4 regions of the Sorangium sp. So ce693 genome follow, and region 1 is predicted to be linked to each of the others. Evidence: riboswitches for the same ligand, from Rfam matches in the RefSeq annotation. Region 1 holds a riboswitch; each other region holds the start of a gene.
What was found. Region 1 has a riboswitch for cobalamin ahead of WMF14_RS05165 (TonB-dependent receptor). Riboswitches for the same ligand answer to the same signal wherever they lie in the genome.
Positions count from the first base shown of each region.

Region 2: linked by a shared signal. The riboswitch ahead of WMF14_RS01355 (energy-coupling factor ABC transporter permease) and the one ahead of WMF14_RS05165 (TonB-dependent receptor) in region 1 are both predicted to bind cobalamin.
Region 3: linked by a shared signal. The riboswitch ahead of WMF14_RS21850 (TonB-dependent receptor domain-containing protein) and the one ahead of WMF14_RS05165 (TonB-dependent receptor) in region 1 are both predicted to bind cobalamin.
Region 4: linked by a shared signal. The riboswitch ahead of WMF14_RS21835 (ribonucleoside-diphosphate reductase subunit alpha) and the one ahead of WMF14_RS05165 (TonB-dependent receptor) in region 1 are both predicted to bind cobalamin.

Region 1 is NZ_CP150347.1:1,379,691-1,386,897, reverse strand. Features, by position in the region: gene WMF14_RS05170 (hybrid sensor histidine kinase/response regulator) at 1-1,024, opposite strand, end outside; gene WMF14_RS05165 (TonB-dependent receptor) at 1,488-3,773, opposite strand; cobalamin riboswitch at 4,011-4,218, opposite strand; gene typA (translational GTPase TypA) at 4,379-6,265, shown strand; gene WMF14_RS05155 (hypothetical protein) at 6,339-6,833, shown strand; gene WMF14_RS05150 (LysR family transcriptional regulator) at 6,821-7,207, opposite strand, start outside.
Region 2 is NZ_CP150347.1:347,969-355,175, forward strand. Features, by position in the region: gene purL (phosphoribosylformylglycinamidine synthase) at 1-85, opposite strand, end outside; gene WMF14_RS01325 (FAD-dependent oxidoreductase) at 186-923, opposite strand; gene WMF14_RS01330 (DUF3209 family protein) at 991-1,365, opposite strand; gene WMF14_RS01335 (CbiX/SirB N-terminal domain-containing protein) at 1,389-2,576, opposite strand; gene WMF14_RS01340 (ATP-binding cassette domain-containing protein) at 2,552-3,379, opposite strand; gene WMF14_RS01345 (CbiQ family ECF transporter T component) at 3,376-4,125, opposite strand; gene WMF14_RS01350 (hypothetical protein) at 4,115-4,438, opposite strand; gene WMF14_RS01355 (energy-coupling factor ABC transporter permease) at 4,462-5,175, opposite strand; cobalamin riboswitch at 5,274-5,481, opposite strand; gene WMF14_RS01360 (enoyl-CoA hydratase/isomerase family protein) at 6,700-7,207, opposite strand, start outside.
Region 3 is NZ_CP150347.1:5,827,932-5,835,138, forward strand. Features, by position in the region: gene WMF14_RS21845 (hypothetical protein) at 1-953, opposite strand, end outside; gene WMF14_RS21850 (TonB-dependent receptor domain-containing protein) at 947-3,025, opposite strand; cobalamin riboswitch at 3,185-3,411, opposite strand; gene dhbC (isochorismate synthase DhbC) at 3,648-4,916, shown strand; gene WMF14_RS21860 ((2,3-dihydroxybenzoyl)adenylate synthase) at 4,913-6,583, shown strand; gene WMF14_RS21865 (isochorismatase family protein) at 6,683-7,207, shown strand, end outside.
Region 4 is NZ_CP150347.1:5,819,299-5,826,505, reverse strand. Features, by position in the region: gene WMF14_RS21835 (ribonucleoside-diphosphate reductase subunit alpha) at 1-2,416, opposite strand, end outside; cobalamin riboswitch at 2,672-2,879, opposite strand; gene WMF14_RS21830 (NAD-dependent protein deacetylase) at 2,994-3,860, shown strand; gene WMF14_RS21825 (prolyl hydroxylase family protein) at 3,895-4,470, opposite strand; gene WMF14_RS21820 (helix-turn-helix domain-containing protein) at 4,594-7,207, shown strand, end outside.

The sequences.
Region 1 (7,207 bases):
CGATGCGCTTGGACTCGAGGGCGATCTTGCCGCGCGTGATGCGGCTCACGTCGAGCAGATCGTCGACGAGCCGCACGAGCTGACCGAGCTGTCGTTCCATCAGGCCGGCCGCCCAGACGACCTGGGCGTTGTCCTTGCCTTCGAGCTTGAGGACGCTTGTCGCGTTGGCGATCGGCGCCAGCGGATTGCGCAGCTCGTGCGCCAGCATCGCCACGAACTCCTCCATCTGGCGCGCGTTGGACTCCATCTGTTCCAGGCGCTTGCGCTCGCTCAGGTCGCGCGTGATCTTGGTGAAGCCGCGCAGCTCGCCGTTCGGGCCGCGGATGGCCGTGACGAGGACGCTCGCCCAGAACGACGAGCCGTCCTTGCGCACGCGCCAGCCTTCGTCCTCGAAGCTGCCTTCGCGCCGCGCTTCGGCGAGCACCGTCTCTGGCCGGCCGCGCGCGATCGCCTCGGCCGGATAGAAGCGCGAGAAGTGCGTGCCGATCACCTCTTGCGCGGAGTATCCCTTGATCCGCTCCGCGCCGGCGTTCCACGTGGCCACCCGGCCCTCGGGGTCGAGCATGAAGATGGCGTAATCCTTCACGCCTTCGACCAGCGTGCGGAAGCGCTCCTCGCTGTGCCGCAGCGACTCTTCCTGGCGCTTGCGCTCGGTCAGATCGCGCGTGATCTTGGCGAAGCCGCGCAGCTCGCCGTCGGGGCCGTAGAGGGCCGTGATGATGACGTTCGCCCAGAACATCGAGCCGTCCTTGCGCACGCGCCAGCCTTCGTCCTCGAAGCGGCCTACGCGCCGCGCCTCGGCGAGCTCTGTCTGTGGCCACTTCCGCTCGATCGCCTCGGCCGGATAGAATCGCGAGAAGTGCGTGCCGATCACCTCTTGCGCGGAGTATCCTTTGATCTGCTCGGCGCCTGCGTTCCACGTGATCACGCGACCCTCGGTGTCCAGCATGAAGATGGCGTAGTCCTTCACGCCTTCGACCAGCATGCGGAACTGCAGATCGGCGCCGAGCCCTGTCGGATCCATGCGGCACAGCCTACAGCATGGTTACACGTTCGCCACGCCGTGCTCTCCCTTCCTGTCCTGCTCTCCGCGTCCGCGAGCCGTCATCGCGGCGGCCGGCAGCGGCGAGTGACGAGCACAGCAATGACCCCATGAGCCGGCGCCGAGAGCGTCCGCCGGTGGCGGCGCAGGGCCGCCGCGACCCGCTGGAGCGGCTCGAGCGTGCCAAGGCGGACTCATCGATTGTGGAGCCATCGAGCGTGTCCAGCGCGAGCCACCCGACCTCGAGGACACCGCGATTGACGAGCGCTACGGCGCCCCAGCTCCCCGGCCAGCCGCAGCGTGGAGGGGCCATGACGGCGCCGTGGATGGGTCGAGAGCAGGGTTGTCGCGCATTCCTGCGGACCACCCGGCATGAGTGGAGTGGAACGCGCGGCGGGGACGGCGCGGACCGTCGGAGTCGACACCGCTTCAGGCGGCGATGCGCCTACTCCCAGTAAAGCGTCGCCCGCCCGATCGCCGTGAACGGCCACCCCGGCGAGTAGTGGATCCCGGTGACCGGGGCCGGCTCGTACGGCAGCCGCGACTCGCTCGCGAACTGGACCTCGCGCCACGTCGTGTCGAAGAGGTTCTGGATGTCCACGGCCACCTCGACGTGCTTCCACCGCAGCCCGGCGTTGGCGTCGACGACCGTGAACCCCTCGGCGGTGAGCGACTCGTCCTCGGTCGCGGGCCGCGCGCCGATCGCCTTGACCCGCAGCGCCGCGAACGGCGTGAACGCGCCGAACGTCGGGCGGACGCCGACGCCCGCGGTCAGCGTCCGGGTCGGCGCGAGGGCGACCGCGCTCGCGTTGCCGGCGTTCTCGCGGAAGCGCGCGCGGGTGAAGGTCGCGTCCACGTCCGCGAACAGCCAGCTCCCGAGGCGGTAGCGCCCGCCGATCTCGATCCCGTAGCGCCGCGTCTGCCCCGACGCCTCGGTCGCGCCCGCGTCGCCGCTCCACACAAGCTCCGAGTCCACGTCGAGGAGGAACCCGGCCCCGCTCAGCGACAGCCCGCGCAAGGGCGCGACCCGCACGCCGACCTCGTAGCCCGTCGCGGGCGTGATCAGCGTCGCCGCCCCCTCGCCCAGCACCGCGCCCTGCGCGTCGTTCGAGTGGAAGCCCCGCCCGAAGTGGGCGAAGAGATCGAGCCCCTCGACGGGCGACACGATCGCCGTGAGCTTCGGGAGCAGCTGCATCTGCCCCCGGGTGCCGCTCGCTCTGTTCCCCGTCCTCTCGAGGTCCTCGCCCGGGTCGTCCACGTTGACGTCGATCCACTGCCCACGCGCCCCGAGCACGACGCGGAGCCAGCGCCGGAGCCGGGCGTCCTGCTCGACGTAGACGCCGATCTGGCTCTCGTCGACGTGGGTCCTGCTCTTCTCCTCGATCCGCTCGCGCGCCTCGTCGTGGTGGAGGGATTTGTCGATCGCGTCCGCGCGGATCTGCGCGCCGAGCGAGGTCGTGAACCTCGCCCCGCCGATCTCGTATTGCCTGCGGAACCGGAGATCGGCGCCCCCGACGGTGCGGTCGTCGTTCTGCTCGATCTGGTCGCCGTGGACGGCGTCCTCGCTGAAGAACGTGAAGTTCGAGTACAGCGTGAAGCGGTAGCGAACGAGGTAGGCCAGCGCGCTCAGATCGGCGTCCCGCCACGCCGTCGAGTAGGCGAGGGACGCCATGTGCCGCTCGGTCGCCCCGCCCTCGGTCGGATCCACGGCGCCGAAATGGTCGATGCACGGCTGTCCGAACGCCGACGGCGGCGGGTTCAGCCCGCCCTGCTCGCCCTCGCCGCAGACGGCGCGCGCGGGGATCTGGCCGGAGCCGTGCCAGGTCGATCCATACGACATCCATGTCATCTGGACCTTCCCGGTGTCGCCGAGATCGTGCGTGGCCCGCAGGTACACATTGAAGCGCTTGAGCCGCTCCGGGCTCAGGAACGGCCCGTCGTTCCGGTAGATCTCCGCCGCGGCCACAGCGCGCCACGCGTCGCCGAGATCCGGCGAGGCGATGACGAGGCCGCGCTGGATACCGTACTGCCCCAGGCTGACCTGCGCGTAGCTCTCCTCGAGCTTCTCGGCGAAGCGCAGGTTGACGGCGCCCGCCGTACCGAAGTCGCCGATGCCGGCGTAATAAGGCCCCTTGTAGCCGTCGAGCCCTGTCACGAGCTCCGGGATCATGAAGTAGAGATCGGTGAAGCCGTGCCCGTGGCCGTGGCTGACCATGTTGACGGGCACGCCGTCGACGAAGAAGGCGACGTCGGTCCCGTGGTCCGCGTCGAACCCGCGGAGGAAGTACTGGTTCGCCTTGCCGCCGCCCGCGTGCTGCACGGCGAAGAGCCCGGGGACCGACTCGAGGATGTCGCCCGGCCGCAGCCTCGGCCTGAGCTCGAGCTCCCGGTGTCCGACGGAGACGCGCGACGCGGCCTCGCTGCCCGGCCTCTCCGCCTGGATCGTGACCTCGATCGCGGCGTCGCCCTCGGGCGCGCCCGCGCTGCCCGCCGGCGCCGCGGCGTCGCCCGCGGGCGTGCCCGCGCTGCCCGCCGGCGCCGCGGCGTCGCCCGCGGGCGTGCCCTCACCGGAGGGCTCTGCAGCGGCGGCCTCCGGCGGGGCAGCGGGCGCCTCGGGGGTGTCGCCCTCGGCGCGCGCGGGCCGCGCGGCGGCCAGCACCATGGATAACGCGGCGAGCAGATGAAATGGATGGCGGTGCCCGTGGCTCGTCGTGACCGTCTCGCGCAGCATTCGTGTCCTCCTTCGCTGCAATCGCGCGGAGCGGCTTCGGGCCGCTCGCGTCGAGCTCCGCGAGGACGAAATGGCTGGCCATCGCACGGTGCGCTGGACCGACCTCTCGCCCCCGCGGGCGACCGGAAGGCGACGCGGGGGCGGTTCGGTATCCGGGACGTGGCAGAGGCAGAGCTGCACCGGCTCGGACCTCACCGCCTCCCTCGAGGCTCCCAGGTCGAACCGGCGCCGGATGTCTCCCGCCGCCGGGCGCTGGCAGGTCTTCGGGCTCGCGAGCGCTCCGGCCTGGCCGGCTCCCTACTGTCCACCGCTTCCCAGCCCTCGTCGGGCCAGTGCTTGGGGTGGAGGTCGTTCTCGCTTACCGCTGCGGGGCAGCCCCGGAATTTCACCGGGTTCCCTCTTCGGCCCAGGCGAACGCCCGGGCACCAGCGCGGCGCGCACCCTATGGCCGCGCGCCTTCGGCTGTCAATCGCTACCGCTCCCCTCGCCCGCCCGGCGAGGGCTCGCCCGCGCCACGCGCGCGCCTCGCGCTCTCCATCCGAGCGCCTCCCTGCGCGGCTGCCGCGCCGCTGCCGTGCAGGCCGAACGTTCGGGCTCTAGCGAGGATGGGCTCGCTCCTCCGTGGGTCGCGTGCTACACGGCCGCCGCCGTATATGCCCCGTAACGATCTCCGCAATATCGCCATCGTCGCCCACGTCGACCACGGGAAGACGACCCTCGTCGATCACATGCTCCGCCAGTCGGGCGCCTTCCGAGAGAACGAGGTCGTGGCCGAGCGGGTCATGGACTCGAACGACCTCGAGCGGGAGCGCGGCATCACCATCCTCGCGAAGAACACGAGCATCCGGTACCGCGGGGTCAAGATCAACATCGTCGACACGCCCGGCCACTCCGACTTCGGCGGCGAGGTCGAGCGCACGCTCATGATGGCCGACGGGGCGCTCCTCCTCGTCGACGCCGCCGAGGGCCCGCTGCCGCAGACGCGCTTCGTGCTCTCGAAGTGCCTCCAGCGCGGCTTCCCGGTCATCGTGGTCATCAACAAGATCGACCGGAGCGACGCGCGCGCCCACGAGGTGCTCTCCGAGGTGTTCGACCTCTTCTGCGACCTCGAGGCGAGCGACGCGCAGATGGACTTCTCGACGCTCTACGCGATCGCGAAGTTCGGCCAGGCGAAGCGAGAGCTCGAGCACGAGGCGAAGGACCTCGAGCCGCTCTTCGAGACCATCCTCGAGCGGGTCCCCGGCCCCTCGGGCGACCCCGACGGTCCGCTCCAGGTCATCGTCTGCAACACGACGCACGACGAGTACGTGGGCCGGCTCGCGGTCGGCCGCGTGGTCCGCGGCACCGCCCGGTCCGGCGCCGACGTCGCGCTCCTCGCCGAGGGCGGGCAGTCGCGCGGCTACGTGAAGATGCTCTACGCCTACGAGGGGCTGAAGCGCGTCGCCGTCGAGAGCGCCGTCGCGGGCGAGGTGATCGCGATCGCCGGGATCGACGCGGTCACGATCGGCGACACGATCACGGATCCGGCGCACCCCGAGGCGCTGCCGCGGATCGTCGTCGAGGAGCCGACGATCAAGATGAAGATCGGCGTCAACACGTCGACGTTCGCCGGCAAGTGCAAGCAGTCGAAATTCCTGACGAGCCGTCACCTGAAGGAGCGGCTCGAGCGCGAGGCGATGAAGAACCTCGCGATCCGGGTGGAGCCGACCGAGGTGCCCGACACGTTCGTGGTGCTCGGCCGCGGCGAGCTCCAGCTCGCCATCCTGGTCGAGACGATGCGGCGCGAGGGGTACGAGATGCAGCTCTCGAACCCCGAGGTGGTGACGCGCGAGATCGACGGCGAGGTGATGGAGCCGCTCGAGCTCGTGGTCGTGGACGTGCCGGACACCTACGTCGGCATCGTGACCGAGCGCCTCAGCTCCCGGCGCGGCCGGATGGTGAAGATGACGAACCCCGGCTTCGGCCGCGCCCGCCTCGAGTTCCGGGTGCCCTCGCGCGGGCTCATCGGCTTCCGCGGCGAGTTCCTGACGGCGACGCGCGGGACGGGCCTGCTCAACACGATGTTCGACGGCTGGGCGCCCTGGGGCGGCCCGATGATGCGCCGCCCGACCGGCGCCATCGTCGCCGATCGCGTCGGCGTGGCGACCCCGTACGCGCTGCACCACCTGCAGCCGCGCGGCATGTTCTTCATCGTCCCCGGCGTCGAGGTCTACGAGGGGATGATCATCGGCGAGCACAACCGGCCGAACGACACCGACGTCAACGTCATCAAGGAGAAGAAGCTGTCGAACGTGCGCAACCACGGCAAGGACGAGAACGTCCTCCTGGCCAGCCCGCGGCTGCTCACGATCGAGACGGCGATGGAGTGGATCGACGGCGACGAGCTCGTCGAGGTCACGCCCGACGCGGTGCGCGTCCGCAAGAAGGTGCTCGCGTGCAACCGCCGGGAGCGCCGCGAGGACGCGATCGAGCAATCGCAGGCGGTGGAGTGAGCGGCGGGGGGCGCGCGGGACGCCCGACGCGCGCCCCTGCCGTGCCTGCCGCGCTTAAGATGAAGATGCCCTGATGAGAACGACGCTGCTCTTCGCTTTCCTGGCTTCAGTCGTCGTGCTCTCGGGGGCGGGCGCTTGCGGCGGGGCCGTCGTCGTCGACGGGCTCCCCGAGAGCTCCGACGGCGCCGGGGGCGCTGGCGCGGCCGAGGGGTCGCAGTCGGCGAGCTCCGGCCGGCCCTCCATCGAAGAGCAGAAGGCCTCGTGCGATTTCTTCTGCTCGCTCTTCGACGGCGTCACGTGTCCGGAGCTCCGGTGTCACGAGCGCTGCGCCGACCTGCTCTCCGAGCAGCGCCCCTGCAACGCGCAGACCGCTCCTTTCTTCGATTGCATGGGCGAGACCATCGTCTCCGCGGACCGGATCCCCTGCGAGTTCCTCGCGCCGTCGATCGCGTCGCTCTTCGATTGCCTGAGCGGGCGCGATCGGGAGTGCAGGACCGATTTCCTGCCCCAGACGTGCGACGCGCCGTTCGAGCAGCTCAGGGCGTGTCAGCGCGATCAGGGCCGGTAGCGGGGGCGCTCGCCGCCTGACGCGCGCGGCCGCGCGCCGGGGTCGAGGGCGCTCCGGAGCGGCCCGAGGGCGTCGACGACGAACGCGACGAGCGCCTTCACGCGCGGCACCCCGCGCGTATCGCGGTGCACCCCGAGCCACAGCTTGCGCCCTGGCGGCGGCGAGGGCGGCGAGAGCAGGCGGAGGCCGGCGGTCGCGTCGCCGAGGTAGCGGGGCAGGCAGACGAGCCCGACGCCGGCGGCCCCCATCGTCGCCTGGGGCTCGCGGCCGTTGGTGCGCGCGGCGACGCGGGCCTTCGCGGCGACGGCGCGCACCCACGACAGGTCGGCGATCGCCGGAGGATCGTCGTTCATGGTGACGAGGGCGTGGCCCTC
Region 2 (7,207 bases), 1.0 Mb from region 1:
CCCGCTGCTTCAGCTCGGTCAGGCGCTTGTCGGTACGAAACGGAGAGAGAGCGCGCGCGCCGCGGACGTGTCGGAAGGCAGCCATGGCGGGCATTTGGCCCATGGGGGCAGCCGATTCAACCGAAACGGGCAGCCACGGGGCTGGGGCCCGGTGTCCCCGCCACCCCTCGCAAGATCCCGAACGATTACAAAGACTTCTTCGCAGGGTTGTTGAAGAAGCTCTCCAGGAGCACGCTCCCCTCCGGCGCGCCGAGCGAGACCAGGTGGTCGCGGAGCGGGTAGAGGACCGCGCCGTCGCCCGCGCAGAGCACGGCGTCGTACGGCCCGGCCGCGAGCTCCCGCTCCACGAGGGCGCACGCGCGCGCCGGCCGCTCGGGGTGGCCGATCGGGGGGAGGTCGCGGGCGACCGTGAGGCGAACGGCGGCGGGGAGGCGCTCGCGGACGAACGGCTCGGAGGCGAAGGTCTCGCTCGGCTCGACGAGCCAGAGCAGGTCGAGCTGCGCCGCGCCGGCGGCGGCCGCGCCCCGGGCGATCCCGAGGGCGGCGGTGATGCCGGTGTCGGTGGCGATCACGAGCGCCCGGCCGGAGAAGCCCGGCGCGAGCCGCAGCTTGCCCCAGGGGCCGCTCCACTCGAGCTCGGCGCCGACGGCGATGTCGTTGAGCACGTTCGACCCCGGCCCGGCGCCGATGCGCTTCACCGCGATCTCGACGGCGCGCTGCTCGGCGTCGCTGGAGAGCAGCGAGTAGGCGCGCTTCGCGAGCCTGCCGCCGGGCAGGGTGACGCCGGTGTTGATGATCACGTACTGCCCGCCGGCGAAGCCGATCTCCGCGCCGTCGACGCGCTCGAGCCGGAGCAGCCGGGCGTCGTCACCGAGCGGCGCTGCGTGGGCGATCCTGATCTTCGGGTTGCCTTGTGTTGCCATGACGTCGCTCCTGTCTCCGCGCTGTCGCAATCACGCGCGATGGGCTCCCTCCGGTGAGGGGCGCGCTTCAGTCGGCCGGGTAGATCTCGTGCACGAAGTCGTGCATCTCCTCGAGCTCCCGGTAGAGCCGGCCGAGCCCGTCGACCTGGGCGCGCAGATCGAGCTCGACCTGCTTCGTCAGGATGAGGAGCGAGCGCAGATAAGGCAGCTTCGGGTCGCCGGAGGGGGTCTTGGCGACCTTCTCCTGGAGCTCCACGAGCGACCCCTCGAAGAGGCGCGAGAGGTTCTTCAGGTCCCCGGCGCGCAGCATCGCCGAGACCGGCCCTGGCTCGGCGGCCGCGGCGCCGAGCTCGGCGAGCTCGTGCGTGCGCTCGGCCGGATCATCGATCCCCAGGATGTTCATGAGCCCAAGGCGGAGCGCGGCGATCTCGTGACAGGCCATATCGGTTCTCTCCTATCCATCCTTCATTGCATGATGTCGTCGACGAGCCGGGCCACCAGCCGGTCGCCGAGCAGGTGCTCCTCGACGAGGTCCTTCGCGTCCTCCTCGCGGACGCCGCGGTACCAGACCCCGTCGGGGTAGACGGCGACCGTCGGCCCCTCGCCGCAGCGCCCCATGCACGACGTCCTCGTCACGCGGATCTGCTGCTGCTGGCCGGCCTGCTTCACGAGGCGGCGCACCGACTCGAGCAGCGCCAGGCTGCCGCGGTCCACGCAGTCGGCGTTGCCGCAGACGAGCACGTGCTTGCGCAGCGAGCGGTGGGCGTGCGGGTGGTTCGACGCCTGCGTGTGCGTGAGCGTGTGGCGCACGCTGTAGAGCATCGCCTTGAGCCCGCCGACCTCCCGGGCGAGCCCCGGCAGCGCGGTGCGGTACATGCACGTGTCGCAGGGGAGCGGCGCCTCGCCGGCGAACGCCTGGCGCGCGCGCTCGTCGATCAGCCCCTCGAGCGCGCTCGACCGGCCGAGGTGCGGCGCGAGCGACGCCCGGATCCACGGGTACGTCGACGAGAAGCGGTCGACCTGCTCGGCGAGCTTCGTCATGAGCCGCCCGGCGAAGAGGAAGTAGGGGACCACCACGACGCGCTCCGGCCGGTGCCGCGCGACCCGCTCCAGCGTCTCCTCGACCGAGGGCCGGGTGACGCCGATGAAGGTCGGCTCGACGAGCTGGAGCCCGCGGCCCTCGCCGATGAGGCGCGCCGTCTTGCAGAAATCGCCGTTCGCGTCCGGGTCGCTCGACCCGCGCCCCACGACGACGAGCGCCGACCGGGCCCGCGCCGCCGGGTCGTCCGGCAGCGCGGTCGCGGCGCGCTCGAACGCGATCTGCGCGAGCGCCGGGTGCACGCCGAGCGGCCGCGCCGCCGAGAAGCGCACGCCCGGGTGCGCGGCCCGCGCCCGCTCGAGCGCGAGCGGGATGTCGTTCTTCACGTGCCCCGCGGCGAACAGGAAGAGCGGCACGACCGCCACCCGCGACGCCCGCGCCGCGAGCGCCGCGAGCGCGTCGGCGAGGTGCGGCGTCGCGAGCTCGATGTAGCCGTGCTGCACGGCGATCTCGGGCCGCGCCACGGCGTAATCGGCCACGATCGCCTCGAACTCGGCGTTCGACGCGGCGTCGCGGCTGCCGTGGCCGATCAGCAGGAGACCGTCGTCATGCACGCGAGCGCCTCCTCCAGGGTGAGCGGGAGCCCCGCGCCGCCCTGCGGCGGCACAGGCCTCATCCGGGTCCAGAGCTCGGCGACCCACGGCCGCCGCACCCGCGCCCGCGCGAGGAGCTCCCCCCGCGCGAACACCTCCCGCGGCGGCCCGTCCGCGAGGACCTGGCCGTCGCCGAGCAGGACCGCGCGCGTTGCGAAGAGCGGCACGAGATCCACGGCGTGCGTCGCGGTGACCAGCGTGGTCCCCTGCTGCTCGGAGAGCGCGCGCAGCGTCTGGCACAGGGCGAGCTCGCCCTCCGGGTCGAGCCCCGCGGTCGGCTCGTCGAGCAGCAGCACCCGCGGCCGCATCGCCAGCATCCCGGCGATGCACGCGCGCTTGCGCTCGCCGAAGCTCAGCGCCTCGATGGCCCGATCGGCGAGGTGGGCGATCTGCACGGCGGCGAGCGCCTCCTCGGCGCGGCGCCGCGCCTCGGGCGCGGGCAGGCCGAGGTTTCGCGGGCCGAACAGGACGTCGTCGAGGAGCGTCGCGCCGAGCAGCTGGTCGTCCGGGTCCTGGAGCACGAGCGCGGCGCCCGCGGCGACGGCGTCCGAGGGCGAGCCCACGCGGCGGCCCGCGATCTCGACGCCGCCGCCGGGCGCCGGGAGGAGCCCGACGAGCGTCCGGAGCAGCGCGGTCTTGCCGGCGCCGTTGCCGCCGAGCACCGCCACGGACTCGCCCTCGGCGACGTCGAGGCGCACGTCGCGCAGCACGGGCTCGCCGCGCCGGTAGCCGAGCCAGGGGGCGCGCAGCGCGATCGCGATCATCCGGCCTCTCCCGCGGCGACGCTGAGCCCGAGGGCCGCGATGGCGGCGGCGGCGAACGCGAGGTTCGCGGCGGGCGCGCTCGCCCTCCGGTCGGCGACGGGGAGCTTCCCCTGGTAGCCGCGGAGCTGCATGGCGAGCGCGGCGCTCTCGGAGCGCTCCAGCGTGCGGAGCGCCACGACGCCAGCGACGGCGCCGGCCGAGCGCGCGGCAGCGCCGGGGCGTGTGAACCCGCCGCGGAGCGCGGCGGCGCTCCACGCGCTGTCGGCCGCGCGCTGGAGCACGCCGGCGAAGCGCCGCGTCAGCGCGAGCAGCTCGACGAGGGCCGCGGGGACGCCGAGCCCGGCGAGCGCCGCCTCGATCTCGGCGGGCGCGGCGGCGCCGGCGAGCCACCGGAGCACCGCGGCCGCCGCGAGGACGCGCGCGCCGATGGCCACGGCGCGGCGGGCCCCCTCGGCCGTGATCGCGTCGACAGGGAACGGCGCGCCGGGGAAAAGCGGCGCCCCCGGCGTGAGCGCGAGCGCCAGCGCCGCCGCGACCGCGCCGATCCATGCGGCGGGCGCGGCGGCGCGGAGGACGGCGCGCGCCGGCGTGCCCTGGAGGCGGAGGGCCGCGCACGCGAGGAGGAGCAGCGCGGCCGGTGTGACGGGCGAGCGCGCGCCCGCGGCGACGCAGCACGCAGCCACGGCGGCCCCGAGGCGGAGCCGGGCGTCCACGTCGCGGAGCCGCGCGGGGGGATCAGTCCGCACGCAGGCCTTCGCCGCCGGCCTTGCCCGCGGGCGCGTCCGCGCGCTCGACGAAGAGCACGCGCGAAAAGTAGCCGAGGGCGAAGCCGGCGAGGAGCCCGGCCCAGAGGAACGCGAACAGCAGGAGGTCGCCCTCGAGGCCCGCGAACAGCGGCCCCGTCTCGTGGCGCCCTGCGTCCTCGGCGACGCGGCGGACCACGGCCTCGTCGACGCCGTCCCAGGACGCGTTGCGGCAGGCGGCGAGCCAGAGGGCAGCGGCGAGCTGGAGCGCGCGCTCGCAGGCCACGCACGCGCGCCGCGCGAGCAGCGCTGACATCGGGCGCTGTCCGAGCCGCCGCGTCACGATGCCCCCGGGGCGAGCCGGACGACCTGGAGCCGGTCCAGGATGTCGGGCCGCCGGGTGCGCAGGAAGGCGAGCGCCCCCGCGGTCATGACGCCCTCGAGCAGGCCGAGCGGCAGCTGGGTGGGGACGAAGGCGAGGGCGACGCCCGTGAACATGGAGGTCACCGATCCCTCGCCCGAGAGCCCGAGCGCGAGCGCGAGCGCCGTGGTGGCGTACGTCGCCCAGTCCGACGTCACGCCCGCCAGGAAGCCCGCGACCCAGAGGTTCGCGCCGCAGCGCCGCGCGAGATGAAAGACGAAGTATCCGGTGAAGGCGCCCGCGATGCCCATCGACGCGACGTCGGCGCCGAGCGTGGTGAGGCCGCCGTGCGCGAGGAAGAGGGCCTGGATAAGGAGCGCCACCACGGTGACGAGGACGGTCATCCAGGGGCCGATGAGCACCGCCGCGAGCCCTGTGCCGCACGGGTGGGAGCAGGTCCCGGCGGTCGGCACCGGCACGGGCATGCATGAGATCGCGAAGACGGCGGCGGCGATGAGGCCGACGAACGGCTTGTAGAAGGCGTCCTGCCGGGTGCGGCGCCGGAGCAGGTGGAGGGCGATCGCGACGAAGGGCAGGGCGAGCGCGTTCCAGGCGGCGCACCAGCCGAGCGGCAGGACGCCTTCCGCGAGGTGCATCGCGGCCGCGGGCCGGGGCGCGAGGAGCGTCCCCAGGGACACGGCGGCGATCGACACAACGCGGCCGTGAAGACCGATTTCGGCGCTCCGGGTGAAGTCCGCACCCGAACGCCACGAAGACGTGCGCAAGCTGCACCTCGTGGGAGGCTCGGGTAGGTCTCCCGGCTCATGGGTTCAGGGAGCTGATCGAGCTCCCAGCGCTGCGTCCACCTTCCCAGGCCTCGTCCAATGAGGCCCAGTGGTCTTCGGAGGCAGCTCCCCACTCACGGTGGCGGGACCGCGCCGGTTTTGCACCGGCTTCCCTGTTATGCCCCGGAGGGCACCCGAGGAATGGATTGTCAGGCCGGTGCTCGGTAATCCCGTTTCGTGTCCGGCGTCAAGGACGTCGCGCCCCGATCGCGGCGGAGGTGCCCAGCGGACGCTGCACGGGGCCTCGCGTGTCAGACGAGCTCACCGTTGAGCGCGCGGGCTCCGCCTTGCGCGCGTTGGCCCGCGCGTCCTGGCGACACGATCGCGCGAGCCGGGCGAGCACCCCGCAGCCGGGCGAGCACCCCGGGTGCGCGAACCGGGCGAACCGGGGTGCGCGAACCGGGCGAACCGGGGTGCGCAGACCGGGCGAACCCGGGTGCCTCGACCCGGTGCATCGATCTGGGGCGCGCGCTTCCACCTGGCGCGCTCCGGCCCGCCGCTGCACGCCGCGAGCTCCCTCGTCTACGGCGTCGGTGCGGCGGTGATGCCTGGGCTGGTGGCCACCCCGCCCTCGGGGGGCGCTGCAGCGGCGCACGAGGCCATCGCTGCCGAGGCGCGCCGTGCGCCTGTCGGGGCCCCCATCCAGCAGACAGGCGCGCGCCGACGAGCGATCCAGGCCCTGTCATGCAATGGCCGAGGTCGAGAAATTGACCCAGACGCATCAGGCGAAGAGTCGTCGAGCACACGTCGTGAAATATGTCCCCCTTAGATAAAACCTGTTTACTTTGTGGCCATGCGGGCGCTGCGCGTATCGCGGCCTGCGCGCAAGCAGGGGCTCTCGTGTGCTTGAACACAGGCGCCGGCGCGTTCCTTCCGCAGTGTGCTTTGTTCGTCCTGGCTCTTTACTCGGGAGCAGGTGTCCGGTGTGCGGCCCGTCGCGTCGTGGCGTCTCTTATTGAAGAGGTGGGGGATCTCGTGTTCGCTCGTCTCGGAATGCGAAATGGACGCTGCGCTGAGCGCTGTCTCCGGTGGAGCGGTATGCCCGGCTCGAACGTGAATTCCTGCAGAGCTGGTGTGTGTGGGTCGCGCGCTCGCCTGGCTGCCTTCGCGTCTGGAGCGCTCTGCTCGCCCGGCGTGCAGGCGTTGCACTTTGTTATCGACAACGCGCTTGCGGATGCCACAATCTGACTACCGCATGCGCACCGGCGCGGACCCCCCAGCCCGGAGCGCATGCGGTTTTTCTTCTTAGCACCGTGGCGGACGTTCAGGACTCCGGCGCGGTTTTCCTGCCGCGGTCATTCTGGGTCCCCCTCCAGCGTGATGCGCGGTATTTTTTTGCCCTCGGGCGCGCGGTTCGCGCCTTCCGAGGTTTCACTTGCCGGTGAACGTGGCCTGCGATTTCGCCAGGAACGCTTTCATTCCGAGCTGTTGATCTTCGCTGCCGAAGAGCGCCGCGAATGCCTGGGCTTCCAGCTCGTTGGCGGCGGCGAGGTCGAGGCTCTCGCCGCGCAGGAGGACGCGCTTGGCGGCGGCGACGGCGAGCGGGCCGCGCGAGGCGATCTTGAGGGCGGTCTCCTGGGCGCGCGCGAGGAGCTCGGTCGCCGGGAAGACGGCGTTGACGAGCCCGATCGACAGCGCCTGCTGCGCGGTGATCATGTCTCCTGAATAGACGAGCTCGCGCGCGCGTCCGGGCCCGACCCGTCGCAGCAGCCGCTGGGTCCCGCCGAACCCCGGGATGACGCCCAGGTTCACCTCGGGCTGGCCGAGTTTGGCGCCTTCGGCGGCGTAGATGAAGTCGCAGGCGAGGGCGAGCTCGCAGCCGCCGCCCAGCGCGAAGCCGTTGACGGCGGCGATCACGGGGAAGGGGGCAGTCTCGATG
Region 3 (7,207 bases), 4.4 Mb from region 1:
AGGAGGACGTCCTCGGAGGCGAAGGCGAGCGTGGGCTGGACCGCGGCGCCGAGCGCCCGGGCCACGCCGAGCCGCTTGATCTCCTCCGGGGGCGAGGTGCGAGCGTCGTAGATCACGATGTCGCTCGTCGCCGGGTCGTACTCCATCGTTTCGGCGTTGAAGCGGCTCGAGCAGGCGACCGCCAGCCGCTCTCCCGAGGGCGACACGGCGAGGCGCCCGCAGCCGTAGAGCCCCTGCACGTCGACCGTCCATGTGACAGCGCCCTGCTCCGGCGAGACGCCCACGAAGCGCCCTTCGCCCGCGGTCGAGAGGTCCGCGGCGAGCCGGCCGAGCGATACGACCACGTCGTCGCCGATGCGCGCCATCCCCGACGGGCGCGGCAGGAGCCCCTCTTCCTCCTCCGGAAGGGCGATGCGCCCCGCAATGGAGTACTCCTTCGTGTCGACGATCAGGAGATCGCCGCCCTCGTCGAACGGCTCCACGCCCGGGGTCGGGTTGCTCCCGTAGCGCGACACGAGCGCGCGGTCCGCGCCCACCTCGATGTAGTCCTGCGGGTTCGACTCGAACCCCTGCCCGACCGGGAGCTGCGCGAGGACCTCGGCGGTCTCGAGATCCATCCAGGTGATCACGTTCGTGCCGAACCGATCGAGCAGGACCACGCGGCCGGACGGCGGCGCCGCCCGCGGGACGTCGACGTCGCCGGACAGCGCGAGGCTGAGCCCCGGCTTCGCCGCGCCGCTCGACACGAAGGAGGGCGACAGGGTGGTCCCGTCGAGCTCCGACACAGCGATGTTCGTCGACTGGTAGTCGCTCGTCACGATGACGACGCCGCCCTCGCACGCGTCGCCGTCGCCACCGCCGTGGACGCCGCCCGTCGACGGCGGCGGCGAATCCACGTTGCACCCGAGGAGCGGAATCGAGATCGCGATCGCAGATAGACTGATCTTCACCATGTTGACTCCAGTGTGAAAAACACGCTCCGTCCCGGGAGCGGATACCCGACGACATCCGTGCGCCGCGCGTCCAGCAGGTCCGCGACGCGACCCCTCACCGCGAGGTGCCCGTCGAGCCACCTCGCCTCCGCGTCGAGGTCGAGGGTCGCTTGCTCCGCGATCACGCCGAGGCCGGCGGGATCGGCGTACCGGCTCGACTGGTACACGGCGCGGAGCTCGCCCGACGCGCCCGAGAACACGGCGCCGTCCGGGCGGTTCCACTCGGCGTGCAGGCGCGGCGCGACGACGAGGCGCGAGCGGAACGGGAGGATGTCGTTCCTCGTCGTCCGCCCCGGCGTCGTGTCCCGCGGATCGAGCAGCGTCGCCGCAACCTCGGCGCGGAGGAACGGGGTCACCTCGACCCCGGCCAGGAGCTCTGCGCCCACGACGCGGGCGCGGCCGACGTTGTACGGGCTCACGTAGCCCTGGCCGGATCTCTCGTACGCGACGAGCCCGGAGACCGCGCTCCCGAACGCGAAGACGTCGATGAAGGCGCCGCGCACGACGGCGCCGCGCCCCGTCTGCGCCCGGATCCCGGCCTCGATCGTGGCGCCGGACTCCGGCTCGAGCTCCACGTTGCCGTGGACGACGCCGGAGACGCCGTACACCTCGCCGAGCGTCGGGACGCGGACGTAGCGGCCCACGGTCGCGAGGAGCCGGATCCGGTCGCTCCCCGCCTCCACGCCGACCCGCCCGGTCGGGACGAGCACGTCGCAAGGGCGCTCCGGGTCCGCGCCGGTGGCGTGGCACTCCCCGCTCGCGAGGGCGTGCAGCGCGAGCCCCTCGCCGAGCCGCACCTCCGCGCTGACGGCGCCACGCGCGAACGAGCGCCGCGCCCGCGCGAGCGGGACGTCGTCCGGCGCGCGCGAGATGCCCTCGCGCGCGACCGAGAGCACGGGCCGCACCCGGAGCCGGTCGGCGAAGGCGAGCGTCGCCCCGAGCGTCTGCTCCAGGCGGCGGCCGGCGAGGCGGAGCTCCGGCGTGAGCAGCGCGAGCTCGAAGAGGGGGTCGTGGACCTCCGAGCGCGCCTCGATGAACGAGGTACGCGCCTCGATCGCGTGCTGCGCCTCGCCGCCGAACGGCACGCGCGCCACGACCGACGTCAGCGCGCGCCGCGACTCCCCCCGCGCTTTCCGGGACGGCAGGAGCGCGAGCCTCGGCATCCCCTGCTCGCGATCGGTGCCGTTCGCGATCACGTCGACGATCGCGCCGCCCCCGAGCTCGACGCGCGCGAGCGCCCAGGCGTCGATCGTGCGCACGTCGGCGTTCTGCCGGCGCTCCAGGGTATCGTCGCTCTCGTCGAAGAGCGTCCCGCGATCGTCCACGAACGTGTAGCGGTTCTCCGCGGCCTCGGCGCTCACCCCGACGATCGAGCTCACCGGCCCCGCGCTGGCGCCGGCGAACGCCCACCCGCGCCGCGCGCCGAGCGAGCCCGCCATCGCCCCCACGCCGGCCGTCGTCCGGGAGGGCCGCCGCGGCTCGAAGAAGATCGCGCCGCCGGGGCCGAGGCGGTCGGCCTCGATGGGCGCGTTGCCGCGGTAGATCTCGACGCGCTCGATGAGCCAGAGGGGCACGAGGGAGAGATCCGCCGTCCCCACGACGTCGTCGTTCAGGCGGACGCCGGCGAGGTACACAGGCGTCTGCGTGGCGGTCGCTCCCCGGAGGGCCGCGGTCGCCGGCCCGCCGAAGCCGCCCGACTCCTCCACGCGGACGCCCGGCTGCGTGCGGAGCACGTCCGCCGCCCCGAGCCCCGCGCCGGTGAGGCGATCGCGGCTCAGCACCGACCCCGCGACGGACCTGTCCTTGGGCGGCGCGGGCGCGCGCAGGCGATCGCCCTCGACGCGCACCTCCAGCGGGGCTGTCTCCGGCGGAGCGACAGCGCGATCGCCCCCCTGCTCGCCCGCCGGCCTGCGCCGATCGTCGGCGCGGGCGGCAGGCGAGGCTGCCACGACGCTGCCGACCGCGAGCGCGAGCCAGCACGCCGCGCCGGCGCTCCGGCGCCGACGCGACCGACGATCAGAGGAATCAACCATTCACGCGCCGCCTGCCCGCGTCGACCCAGCGCTGCTCCGGGTGAGCCGAGAGCCGAAGCGAGGGGGCTGCGTGACGGGCCACGGCACCGCGCGCGAGCGAGGTGGTCGAGAGCCTGCGCGCCTTCCCCTCGAAGGCTCAGGTCAGCGCGCGCCAGCGCACCGGCGCGCGCACCTTCGGCAGGTCTTCGGACTCACGGGCGCTGCGGCCATCGCCGGCCGCTCTCCTACGGATCACCGCTTCCCAGGCTGCTCTGGTGCATGCCCAGTGCTTCTTGGTGATCGTCGTTCCCGTTCACCGCTGCGGGGGCAGTCCCGGATTCTCACCGGGTTCCCTTTTCAGCTCGCCCGGCGATGGCCGGACGAGCACCGATGGCGGGGCGACTCGTCGCACCCGTCACGCAGGATGTCAACGCAGAAGCGAAGCCCCGGAGCGCCCCGTCCACGGGCCCCACCGACGGCACACACCCGAGACGGAATCGGGAGTCCCTTGACAGTCTTGCTCGGCCGTGCCATGAGTTACTTGAAACTGATTTTCTTTATCAGGATCAAGCGGCCCGAGACCTGACGTCCAGCGCCCGATGACCCGAGCCCACGTGGCTCTCGACGCCCATCGGAGCTGAATGTGACGAGTTCCATCTCGATGCCGGCCTCTGCCGCGCTGCCCGCGGTGAACGCAGGGCAGCTGTTGAAGCAATACACCCCTGAGTCGGCGTTCTTCTTCGCGTCGCCGACACGCACCCTCCTCGCGCAGGGCGTACACGACATGATCCTCGAGCCGAACGGCGCGGATCAGGGCGATCGCCTCGCGGACCGCGTCACAAGGGTGCTCGCGGCGGCCTCGAGGACCGGCGCCGGTCAGGGCCTCCCCATGGTGGTCGGCGCGGTGCCGTTCAACAGCACGTCGCCCGCTCACCTCATCGTGCCGCGGACCATCCAGAGCGCAGGCCCGCTCAACCACACGTCGGAGTCGCCGAGGGCGCACCTGCCGATTGCCATCCAGGAGCTGCGCCAGGTCCCGGAGCCCCGCGACTACGTGCGCGGCGTCGAGGCGGCGGTGGGCCTGATGCGGTCCGAGGTGCTGAGCAAGGTGGTCCTCTCCAGGATGCTGGAGATGGTCCTGCGAGAGCCGGTCGATCTCCGCCTCGTCCTCCAGCGCCTCTCGCAGCAGAACCGGAACGGCTACACCTTCGCCGCCAACCTCTCGGATCCGACCGCGGGGCTCTCCGGCGCGGAGCGCGGCGGCGCGACGTCGCGCGCGCGGACGCTCCTCGGCGCGAGCCCGGAGCTGCTCCTGTCGCGCTCCGGGCTCCGGGTGATCGCCAATCCGCTCGCCGGCTCCGCGATCCGCAGCCCGGACCCCGACGAGGACCGCCGGCGGGCGATCGCCCTGCTCGCGTCCGAGAAAGACCGGCACGAGCACGCCATCGTCGTCGACGCCGTCGCCGCCGCGCTCCGGCCGTTCTGCCGGCGCCTCAGCGTCCCCGACGAGCCTTCGCTCACGCAGACCCCGACGCTGTGGCACCTGTCGAGCCGGCTCACCGGGGAGCTGCGCGATCTCTCGATCTCCTCGATGAAGCTGGCCACAGCGCTGCACCCGACCCCCGCGGTGTGCGGATACCCCACGGACCGCGCCCGCGACGCCATCGAGGCGATCGAGCGGTTCGACCGCGGGTTCTTCACGGGGCTCGTGGGCTGGTCCGACGCCAGCGGCGACGGCGAGTGGGCGGTCGTCATCCGCTGCGCCGACGTCGCCGGCCGGGCGCTCCGCCTCTATGCCGGGGCCGGGATCGTCATCGGATCGAGCGGCGAGCACGAGCTCGCCGAGACCACCGCCAAGCTCGGGACGATGCTGAACGCGCTCGGCCTCGACAAGGCGCCGGAGAGGGCATGAGCTCTCAGGAGGAAAGCCGGCAGGCGCCCGCGCAGGCGCGAACGCAGGCGCTCGACGGCTGGACTCCGTGGCCGGCCGAGATGGCCGATCTCTACCGGCGCGCCGGCTACTGGCGCGGCGACACCTTCGGGCGCCTGCTCCGCGAGCGGGCCGCGCGGCACCCGGATCGGATCGCGCTCGTCGGCGGCGATCGCCGGCTGAGCTACGGTGAGCTCGATCGGCGCGCCGATCGCCTCGCCGCGGGCCTCCTGCGCCTCGGGCTCCGGCCGGGGGATCGCGTCGTCGTCCAGCTCCCGAACATCGCGGAGTTCTTCGAGGTGTGCTTCGCGCTGTTCCGGCTCGGGGCGCTCCCCGTGCTGGCCCTGCCCGCGCACCGGCGCGCCGAGATCGCGTATTTCTGCGAGCACACCGAGGCGGTCGCGTACGTCATCGCCGACCGGGACGGCGGGTTCGATTACCGGGAGCTGGCGAGCCAGATCCGGCGTGACGTCAGGACCTTGCGGCACGTGCTCGTGGCCGGCGAGCCGGGCGAGCACACGGCGCTCTCCAGCCTGGACCGGGAGCCCGTCGAGCTCCCGGAGCCCGCCGCGGGGGACGTCGCGTTCTTCCAGCTGTCCGGCGGGAGCACCGGCGTACCGAAGCTCATCCCGAGGACGCACGACGACTACCTCTACAGCGTTCGGGCCAGCGCGGAGATCTGCGGGCTCGACGAGGGCAGCGTCTACCTCGCCGTCCTCCCCGTCGCGCACAACTTCACGCTCAGCTCTCCCGGGAGCCTCGGCGCGCTCCACGCCGGCGGCCGCGTGGTGCTCTGCCGCCGCCCCAGCCCGGACGAGGCGTTCGCGTGGATCGAGCGGGAGCGGGTCACGCTGACCGCGCTCGTGCCGCCGCTGGCCTCGGTCTGGCTGGAGTCGGCCCGGGCGGCGCGGCACGACCTGTCGAGCTTGAAGGTGCTCCAGGTGGGCGGCGCCAGGCTCCCCGCGGAGGTCGCGCGCCGCGTGGGGCCGACCCTGGGCTGCAAGGTGCAGCAGGTGTTCGGGATGGCGGAGGGGCTCGTCAACTACACCCGCCTCGACGACCCCGACGCCATCGCGCTCGAGACGCAGGGTCGGCCCATCTCGCCCCACGACGAGGTCCGCGTCGTGGACGACGAGGACCGCGACGTCGAGCCCGGGCAGGTCGGCCACCTGCTCACGCGAGGGCCCTACACGATCCGCGGCTATTACAGGGCCGACGCGCACAACGAGAAGGCGTTCACGCGCGACGGCTTCTACCGCACGGGCGATCTCGTGCGGCGGACCGCCGCCGGCTACCTCGTCGTGGAGGGCCGCGCCAAGGATCAGATCAACCGCGGCGGCGAGAAGATCGCGGCCGAGGAGGTCGAGAACCACGTCCTCGCCCACCCGGCGGTGCGCGACGCGGCGCTCGTCGCCATGCCGGACGCCCACCTCGGCGAGCGGTCGTGCGCGTTCCTCGTGGCGCGCGGGCAGCCGCCGCCGGCGAGGGAGATCAACGCCTTCCTGCGCGAGCGCGGCGTCGCCCCGTACAAGGTGCCCGATCGCATCGAGTGGCTCGACGCCCTCCCGACGACGAGCGTCGGCAAGGTGGACAAGAAGGCGCTCCGCCGCTGGATCGCCGACAGGCTCGCGCAGGGAGCGCGCGCCTGAGAGGACAGCGCGAGCCGAGGCGGCGCAGCGACGCCCGCGGCCGTTCCGTCGACAGGAGCGCTGCGACCACAAGAGACGAGAAGAGAGAGAGGAACGACCATGGCCATCCCCCGCATCCAGACCTATCGCATGCCACGAGCCGATGAGCTCCCGGAGAGCCGGGCGTCATGGCGGCCGGATCCGGGGCGCTCCGTCCTCTTGATCCACGATATGCAGGAGTATTTCCTCGGCTTCTACGACGCGAGCGCGTCCCCGATGGTCGAGCTGATCGAAAGTGTCCGCCTGCTCCGGGAGAGGTGCGCGGCGAGCGGGATCCCGGTCGTCTACACGAAGCAGCCGGCAGAGCAGACGAGAGCCCAGCGCGGTTTGCTGACGGATCTCTGGGGGCCCGGTCTGACGCAGCAGCCCGACAAACACGAGATCGTGCGCGAGCTCGCGCCGGGAAGCGCCGACACCGTCCTCACCAAGTGGCGTTACAGCGCCTTCCAGCGCACGGAGCTCCTGGATCTCATGCGCCGGTGGGGCCGCGATCAGCTGATCGTGTGCGGCGTGTACGCGCACATCGGGTGCCTGCTGACCGCGTGCGAGGCGTTCATGAACGACGTCCAGCCGTTCCTCGTGACC
Region 4 (7,207 bases), 4.4 Mb from region 1:
GCGCGGCGCCGCCCTCGGGCGTGCGGTCGGGCGCCGCCTCCACGGTCGCCTTGGCGATGCGCGTCGCGGGGCGTGATCGCAGGTAATAGGTCGTCTTGAGCCCCTTCTTCCATGCGTGGAAGTACATGCTCGAGAGCTGACCGATCGTGGGGTTCTCGACGAAGAGGTTCAGCGACTGGCTCTGATCGATGAAGGCGCCGCGATCCGCGGCCATGTCGATGAGCGAGCGCATCGGGATCTCCCACGCCGTCCGGTACACGGCGCGCAGCTGCTCGGGCAGCTCGTCCATGCCCTGGACCGAGCCCTCCGCGAGCTTGAGCCGGGTGCGCGCCGCGTCGTTCCACGCGCCGAGCCGCTTGAGCTCCGCGACCAGGTAGCGGTTCATCTGCAGGAAGTCCCCCGAGAGCGTCTCGCGCTTGAAGAGGTTGGACACCTGCGGCTCGATGCACTCGTAGCAGCCCGCGATCGACGCGATGGTGGCCGTCGGCGCGATGGCGACGAGCAGCGAGTTCCTGAGCCCCTCGGCCTGGACGCGCGCGCGGAGCGCCTCCCAGCGGGCCGTGTCCTCCGGGACGGCGTTCCACGCGTCGAACTGGAGCTCTCCGCGCGCGGCGCGCGTCTCGTCGAACGCCGGGTGTCGCCCCTTCTCCGCCGCGAGGTCCGCGGACGTCGAGAGCGCGTGGTGATACACCTCCTCCGAGATCCGCCTGGAGAGCTCCCGCGCGGCCGGGGCGTCGAAGGGCAGGCGCATCTGGAAGAACACGTCCTGCAGGCCCATGAGCCCGAGCCCGACGGGCCGCCAGCGGAGGTTCGAGCGCCTCGTCGCGGGGATGGGGTAGTAGTTGAGGTCGATGACACGGTCGAGCTGGCGGACCGCGGTCCGCACCGTGCGCGCGAGCTTCTTGAAGTCGAACGCGATCGCGCCGTCCGCCAGCGTGGTCGTGTGGCGAGCGAGGTTGATCGAGCCCAGGTTGCAGACGGCCGACTCCTCGTTCGAGGTCACCTCCAGGATCTCGGTGCAGAGGTTCGAGAGGTGCACAGTCCGGCCCGGCAGCGCCGTCTGGTTGCAGGCGCGGTTCGACTTGTCCTTGAACGTCATCCAGCCGTTGCCCGTCTGCGCGAGCGTGCGCATCATCCGCGCGTAGAGCTCGCGGGCCTTCATCGTCTTCTTGGCGAGGCCCGCCCGCTCCGCCTCGACGTAGCGACGATCGAACTCCTCCCCGTAGAGATCGGGGAGATCGCGCACTTCCTTCGGGTCGAACAGGCTCCATTCGCCGTCGGCCTCGACCCGCTTCATGAAGAGGTCCGGGACCCAGCTCGCGAGGTTCAGGTTGTGCGTGCGCGCGGCCTCGTCGCCCGTGTTGTCGCGCAGCGAGAGGAACTCCTCGACGTCGGCGTGCCACGGTTCGAGGTAGACGCAGCAGGCGCCCTTGCGCTTGCCGCCCTGGTTCACGGCCGCGACGGACGCGTCGAGCGTCTTGAGCCAAGGCACGATCCCGCTGGAGTGCCCGTTGGTGCTCTCGATGAGCGAGCCGCGCGAGCGCACCCGGTGGTAGGCGAGCCCGATGCCGCCCGAGAACTTCGAGAGCATCGCGACGTCGGTGTAGCGCTGGTAGATGGTCTCGAGGTGATCGTCCGGCGAGTCGAGCAGAAAGCAGCTCGAGAGCTGCTCGTGGCTCGTCCCGGAGTTGAACATCGTCGGTGAGCTCGGGAGGTAATCGAGCGACGAGAAGAGCCGGTAGAGCTCGACGGCCTGCGCCACGGTCTCGGAGAGCGCGCATGCGATGCGCAGGAAGAACTGCTGCGGCGTCTCGATGACGAGGCGCGTCTCCGGGTGCTTGAGCAGGTAGCGGTCGTAGAGCGTCCGCAGGCCGAAGTACTCGAGCTCGTGGTCGCGCCCCGGCTCGATGGCGTCGTTCAGCTTGCGGGCGTTCTGCGCGACGAAGCCGTGGAGCCGATCGTTGATGAGGCCCAGCCGCCGCCCCACGGCGATGGACTGCGAGAAGGCGTGGATCTCCTGATTGCGGACCTCCTTGTCGATGTAGGTCGCGAGCAGGCGCGCCGCGAGCTTCGCGTACTGGGGCTCATCGGCGATGAGCGACGCCGCCGTCTGGATGGAGAGCTGATCGAGCTCGCGCGTCGTCGCGCCGTCGTAGAGGCCGCTGATGGTCTTTGTCGCGACGCGGAGCGCGTCGACGTCGGACAGGGCCGCGCAGGAGCGGCTCACCGCCCGGACGATCTTGTTGACGTCGACTGGCTCGCTCGAGCCGTTGCGCTTCTTCACGCGCATCGTCGTGTGCGGGAGCGTCTCCTCCGCGCCGGCGCTCGTCATGGCGGGCGCGTGAGGCGCGTGGGGTGCGTGGAGCGCGCGCAACGGCGCCGCGCCGTTGCTCTTCACCAACGGTTCGTTCAGCATGGCATCCTCCTCGTCGTGCTCGTTCCGAGCGGTCTCGGACCGCTCGCGTCGATGCCGCGAGAACGAGAAAGCCAGCCGATGCGCACGGGTGCGCCAGGCTCTTTGGAGGAGCCCTCGGACCGACCGCTCGCCCCCGCGGACGAAAGGAAGACAACGCGGGAGGGGGTCGGAACCGGGACAAGCGCGAGAGTCTGCGCCAGCTCGGACCTACCCGCCTCCCACGAGGCTTCCAGGTCAAACCGGCGCGGGATGTCTCCCCAGCGCAGGATGTTGGCAGGTCTTCGGGCTCACGAGCGCTCCGGCTCTCGCCGGGTTCCTACGGTCCACCGCTTCCCAGCCCGAGGGCCAGTGCGCGTCGTGGAGATCGTTCTCGCTTACCGCTGCGGGGCAGCCCCGGATTCACACCGGGTTCCCTTTTGAGCCCCGGGCCGAAGCCCGAGGCACCAACATGGCCACTACATATGGTGGTGCAGTGAGCCGGTCAAGCGAGATGTTGTGGGGGAGCTCCTTTGCCCGGTTGCATGATTGCACGGTTGACGCTGGCGGTGCGCGCAGCGACGGGCCACAACCCGGGCGTATGCCGCTCAGCGAAGCGCTCCTCGCGGATCCGTTCGACGACCTCGTCGCGCTCCTGCGCGGCAAGCGGATCGTGGCGCTGACGGGCGCGGGGTGCAGCACCGAGTCCGGCATCCCGGACTATCGAGGTCCCGAGACGCGGCGCCGCGCGCGGAACCCGATCCAGGGGCGGGAGTTCTCCCGCTCTGCCGAGATCCGGCAGCGGTACTGGGCGCGCGCCGTGATCGGCTGGGAGCGGTTCTCGAGGGCCGAGCCGAACCCCGCCCACCGCGCCCTCGCGCAGCTCGAGCACGGCGGGCAGCTCGACGGCCTCATCACGCAGAACGTCGACGGCCTCCACCAGGCCGCGGGCAGCCGCCGCGTCATCGAGCTGCACGGGACGCTCTCCGAGGTCGCTTGCCTCGCGTGCGGCGCGATGGAGCGGCGCGCCGCCCTCCAGGAGCGGCTCCTCGCGCAGAACCCCGGCTGGCTGCGCCTCGCGGCCGACCTCGCCCCCGACGGCGACGCCGACCTGCCCGCCGAGCACGTGGCGGGCTTCCGGGCGCCGCCGTGCCTCCGCTGCGAGGGGCCGCTCAAGCCGCGCGTCGTCTTCTTCGGCGAGAACGTGGCCCGGCCGATCGTCGACGCGGCCTTCGCGCTCGTGGACGCGGCGGACGCGCTCCTCGTCGTCGGCTCGTCGCTGGCGGTCTTCTCGGGCTACCGCTTCGTGCTGCGCGCCGCGCAGCGAGGCATGCCGATCGCCATGATCAACCTCGGCTCCGCGCGCGGCGAGGAGCTCGGCGCGCTCAAGATCGAGGCCCGGGCCGGCGAGGTGCTGCCGCGCCTCGCCGAGGCGCTCGGCGTCCGCGCGACCGCGGCGCCCCGGTGAGGCGCCGAGCGCCGATGCTCGCGCGGCGCTGACATCACCCGCGCCGGTACATCACATCGCTGCGGAGGACGTACTTGCTCCCCCGCGTCACGGCGGCCCCGCGGTGGAGCCGGCGGTGCTCGAACAGGAGCGCCATCCCGCGCCGCGGGGCGATGCTCCGACCGCCCCAGAAATCGGTCGTGCCGCCCTCGAAGTCGTCGTTCAGGTAGATCATCGCGGTGAACAGGCTCCGCTCGCCGTCGGATCGCACGAACGACCCGTCGCCGTGCCAGTTGAAATATTCGCCTTTGGTGTACCGGTAGTAGCGGAAGCGCTCGTTCAGCCCGACGGCGCGGTGGAGGCCGAAGCTCGGCGGCGTCCACGGCGCGAGCCGCTCCCAGAGGCTCGCGGCGAGCTCCGGATCGTCGACGATGACGCGGCCGTTCTTGCGCACCTCGAGGTTGATGATCTCGGTCCCTCCGATCGGCGCCTGCTCGAAGCCTCGCGCCTCGGCGAGCGCGATGAAGCCCTCGCACTCGTCGGGCGACAGGACGTTCGTCACCGTGAAGATGCGGAGATCGTCGGTGTAGTCGGTGCACTGGACGGTTCGTTCGGCGTGCAGGGTGCTCATGCGTGGAGCGTGGGCCCGGGCGGACCGGATCCGGAAGGGCGGGACCCGGGCAGGACCGGGCAGGACCGGGCAGCGTGGTGGACAGGAGAGCGCCGCATCGCCCATGATCGAGCGCTCGCACCGATGGCACGGGTCTCCAGGGCGGGCGGCGGCATGGAGCCCGCGGTCCGCTTCAACCACACGCTCCTCCAGCGGGCGCGGCTCGAGCTCGACCTGACGCAGGAGCAGGTCGCCGCGTCGATCGGCGTCGACGTGCGGACCTACCGCCGCTACGAGTCGGGCGCGGTCAACGATCCGCGGCTCGGCTTCTCGGTCCGGAGCCCGTCCCGGCGGCGCATCATCGAGCGCCTCGGCGCCGAGCTCGGCCTCGCCGAGGCGGAGCTGCTCGTCGTTGGGGCCGAGGCGGCGCCGGGGGCGGAGCCCGCCGCAGAGGAAGCGGGTGCATCGAGCCAGGCCGCGGAGGCGCCCGCGGGGGCGGGGAAGGCGCCCGCGGGAGCGGGGAGGGCGCTCGACGAGGAGACAGGGGGGAAGGCGCCGGCCGGCGGGCCCGCGCCGTTGCAGGGAGCCGCCCCGGCGTGGCGCCCGCTGCACGCGCACACGCTCCAGCGAGCGCGGCACTTCGTCGGGCGCGCGGAGACCCTCGATCGGCTCGCCACGTGGGCCGACGCGTCACCCCCGTGCCCCCGGGTGATCGCGCTCCTCGGCATCGGCGGGGCGGGCAAGACAGCGATCGCCGAGCGCTTCCTCCAGCGGCTCGGCGACACCCCGCGGCCCGGCGGGGTGCTCGTCTGGAGCTTCTACGACGACCCCAGGACCGAGGCGTTCCTCGAGCAGGCGGCGGCCTACTTCGCGCCGGGCGCGGGCGCCTCGAGTCCGGTGGCGCCGCGGCCGCCGGCGGCGCCCGGAGAGCAGCTCGCGCGGCTGAAAGAGGCGCTGGGACAGGGGCCGCCGCACCTGCTCGTGCTCGACGGGATCGAGACCGTGCAGGCCGAAGGGGGCGCAGGGCGCGCGCACGGCGAGCTCCACGACGCGCTCCTCCGGCGGCTGCTCTGCGCGGTCGCGTCCGGGCTCGGCGGCGCGCGGGCGCTCGTCACGTCGCGCTTCGAGCTCGCGGATCTGTCCGCCTGGGCCGAGGGCGGGCTCGCGACGATCCGGCCGGAGCCGCTCTGCGAGCGCGACGCCGCGTCGCTCCTGCGCCGCTGGGGCATCCGCGGCGACGACGGCGCCCTCGGCGCGCTGTTCGAGAGGACGGGCGGCCACGCGCTCTCGGTCGCCGTCCTCGGCTCCTACGTGGGCGCGTTCCTCGGCGGCGACGCGGGGCGGCTCTCCGCGGCGCAAGCGGCGCACCTCGCCGAGGCCGAGCACGACGACGTCCTCGCCCGCCGCCTGAGCTCGGTGCTGTCGGCCTACGCGCGCGCGCTGCCGCCGGGCGAGCGGGACCTGCTCGCGCGCCTCTCGGTGTTCCCCGGCGGCGCCGGCGAGGAGGCGCTGCTCCAGCTGGTGCGGGCCGGCGGCGAGATCGCGGGCGCCATGGCGGGGTGGGGCGCCGCGGAGCTCGCGCGCGGGCTCGCCCGGCTGGAGCGGCTGGGGCTCGTGTTCGCGGCGCGCCCGGGCGAGCGCTGCTACTCGACGCACCCCTTCGTGCGGCAGCACTTCAAGTCGCTGCTCGGCGTGCCGCCGGAGCGCGTCCACGCCGCGGGGAGCGCCGCGCCGCCGCCGCGCCTCGACGAGGCGCCGCGCCGGGCGCCGCGGGAACGCGAGGCGGTCGACGCGTACGAGGCCATCCTCACCGAGCTGCTCGGCGCCGGGCGGGCGGGCGAGGCGTACGAGATCTACGCGCTCGTCCTCGGGGGCTTCGCGCACCTCGGGCTCAAGCTCGGCGACATGGCCCGCGGCGCCCGCATCCTGCGCGCGTTCGCCTGCGGCGACGACCCTCGGGACATGCCGGCCTCGCTGCCCGCGCGCGCGAGGGCGTCGCTCGCGTACGACGCGGGGCTCTACGCCGGTGCGCTCGGGGATCTCGCGTTCGCCTGCGCCTGCTACGAGGCGCACAACGAGCTCGCCGGTGCGCTGGGCGACCCGGCGCTGCTCGCGATGGGCCTGCGCACGCTGGCGTACACCGAGCGGCTGCGGGGCAACCTGACCGGGGCGCGCGGCCTGCTCGAGCGATCGGCGGAGATCGCCGGAGGCGCCGCGGGGAGCGCCCGTCGCGCCGCGGACCAGGTCCACGCCGTGCGCGCGCTGGCGCTGCTCGCCGCGGTGCTGCACGACCTCGGCGAGGTCGACGCGGCGGGCGAGCGCTTCGCGCGCCTGCGGGAGCTGGGCGACGCGCCGGTGGCGCGCCGCGCGCTCTGGGAGGCGGAGCACGCGCTCGCGGTCGGGCGCCGCGACGAGGCGCGCGAGGCCACGGAGCGGAACATCGCCGAGTGCAGGCGGAGGGGATGGGAGGGGCACGTCGCGCACGGCCACACGCTGCTCGGCCTCGCGCTGCTGGACGGAGGCGACGGCGGCGGCGGCGACGTCGCGCCGGCCGAGGCACACCTCGTCGAGGCGCGCCGCTGGGCTTCCGCGACGGGCGAGGTGGAGGTCGCGCTGCGGTGCCACGAGCTCGCGGCGCGGATCGCGCTCGCCGCTGGCCGGCTCGACGACGGCGCGCGGCAGGCGCTGGAGGGGCTGCATGTCGCGGAGGCGTGCGGGTTCGGCCCGTTCCGCGCGCGGCTCGCGGTCGTCGCCGCGC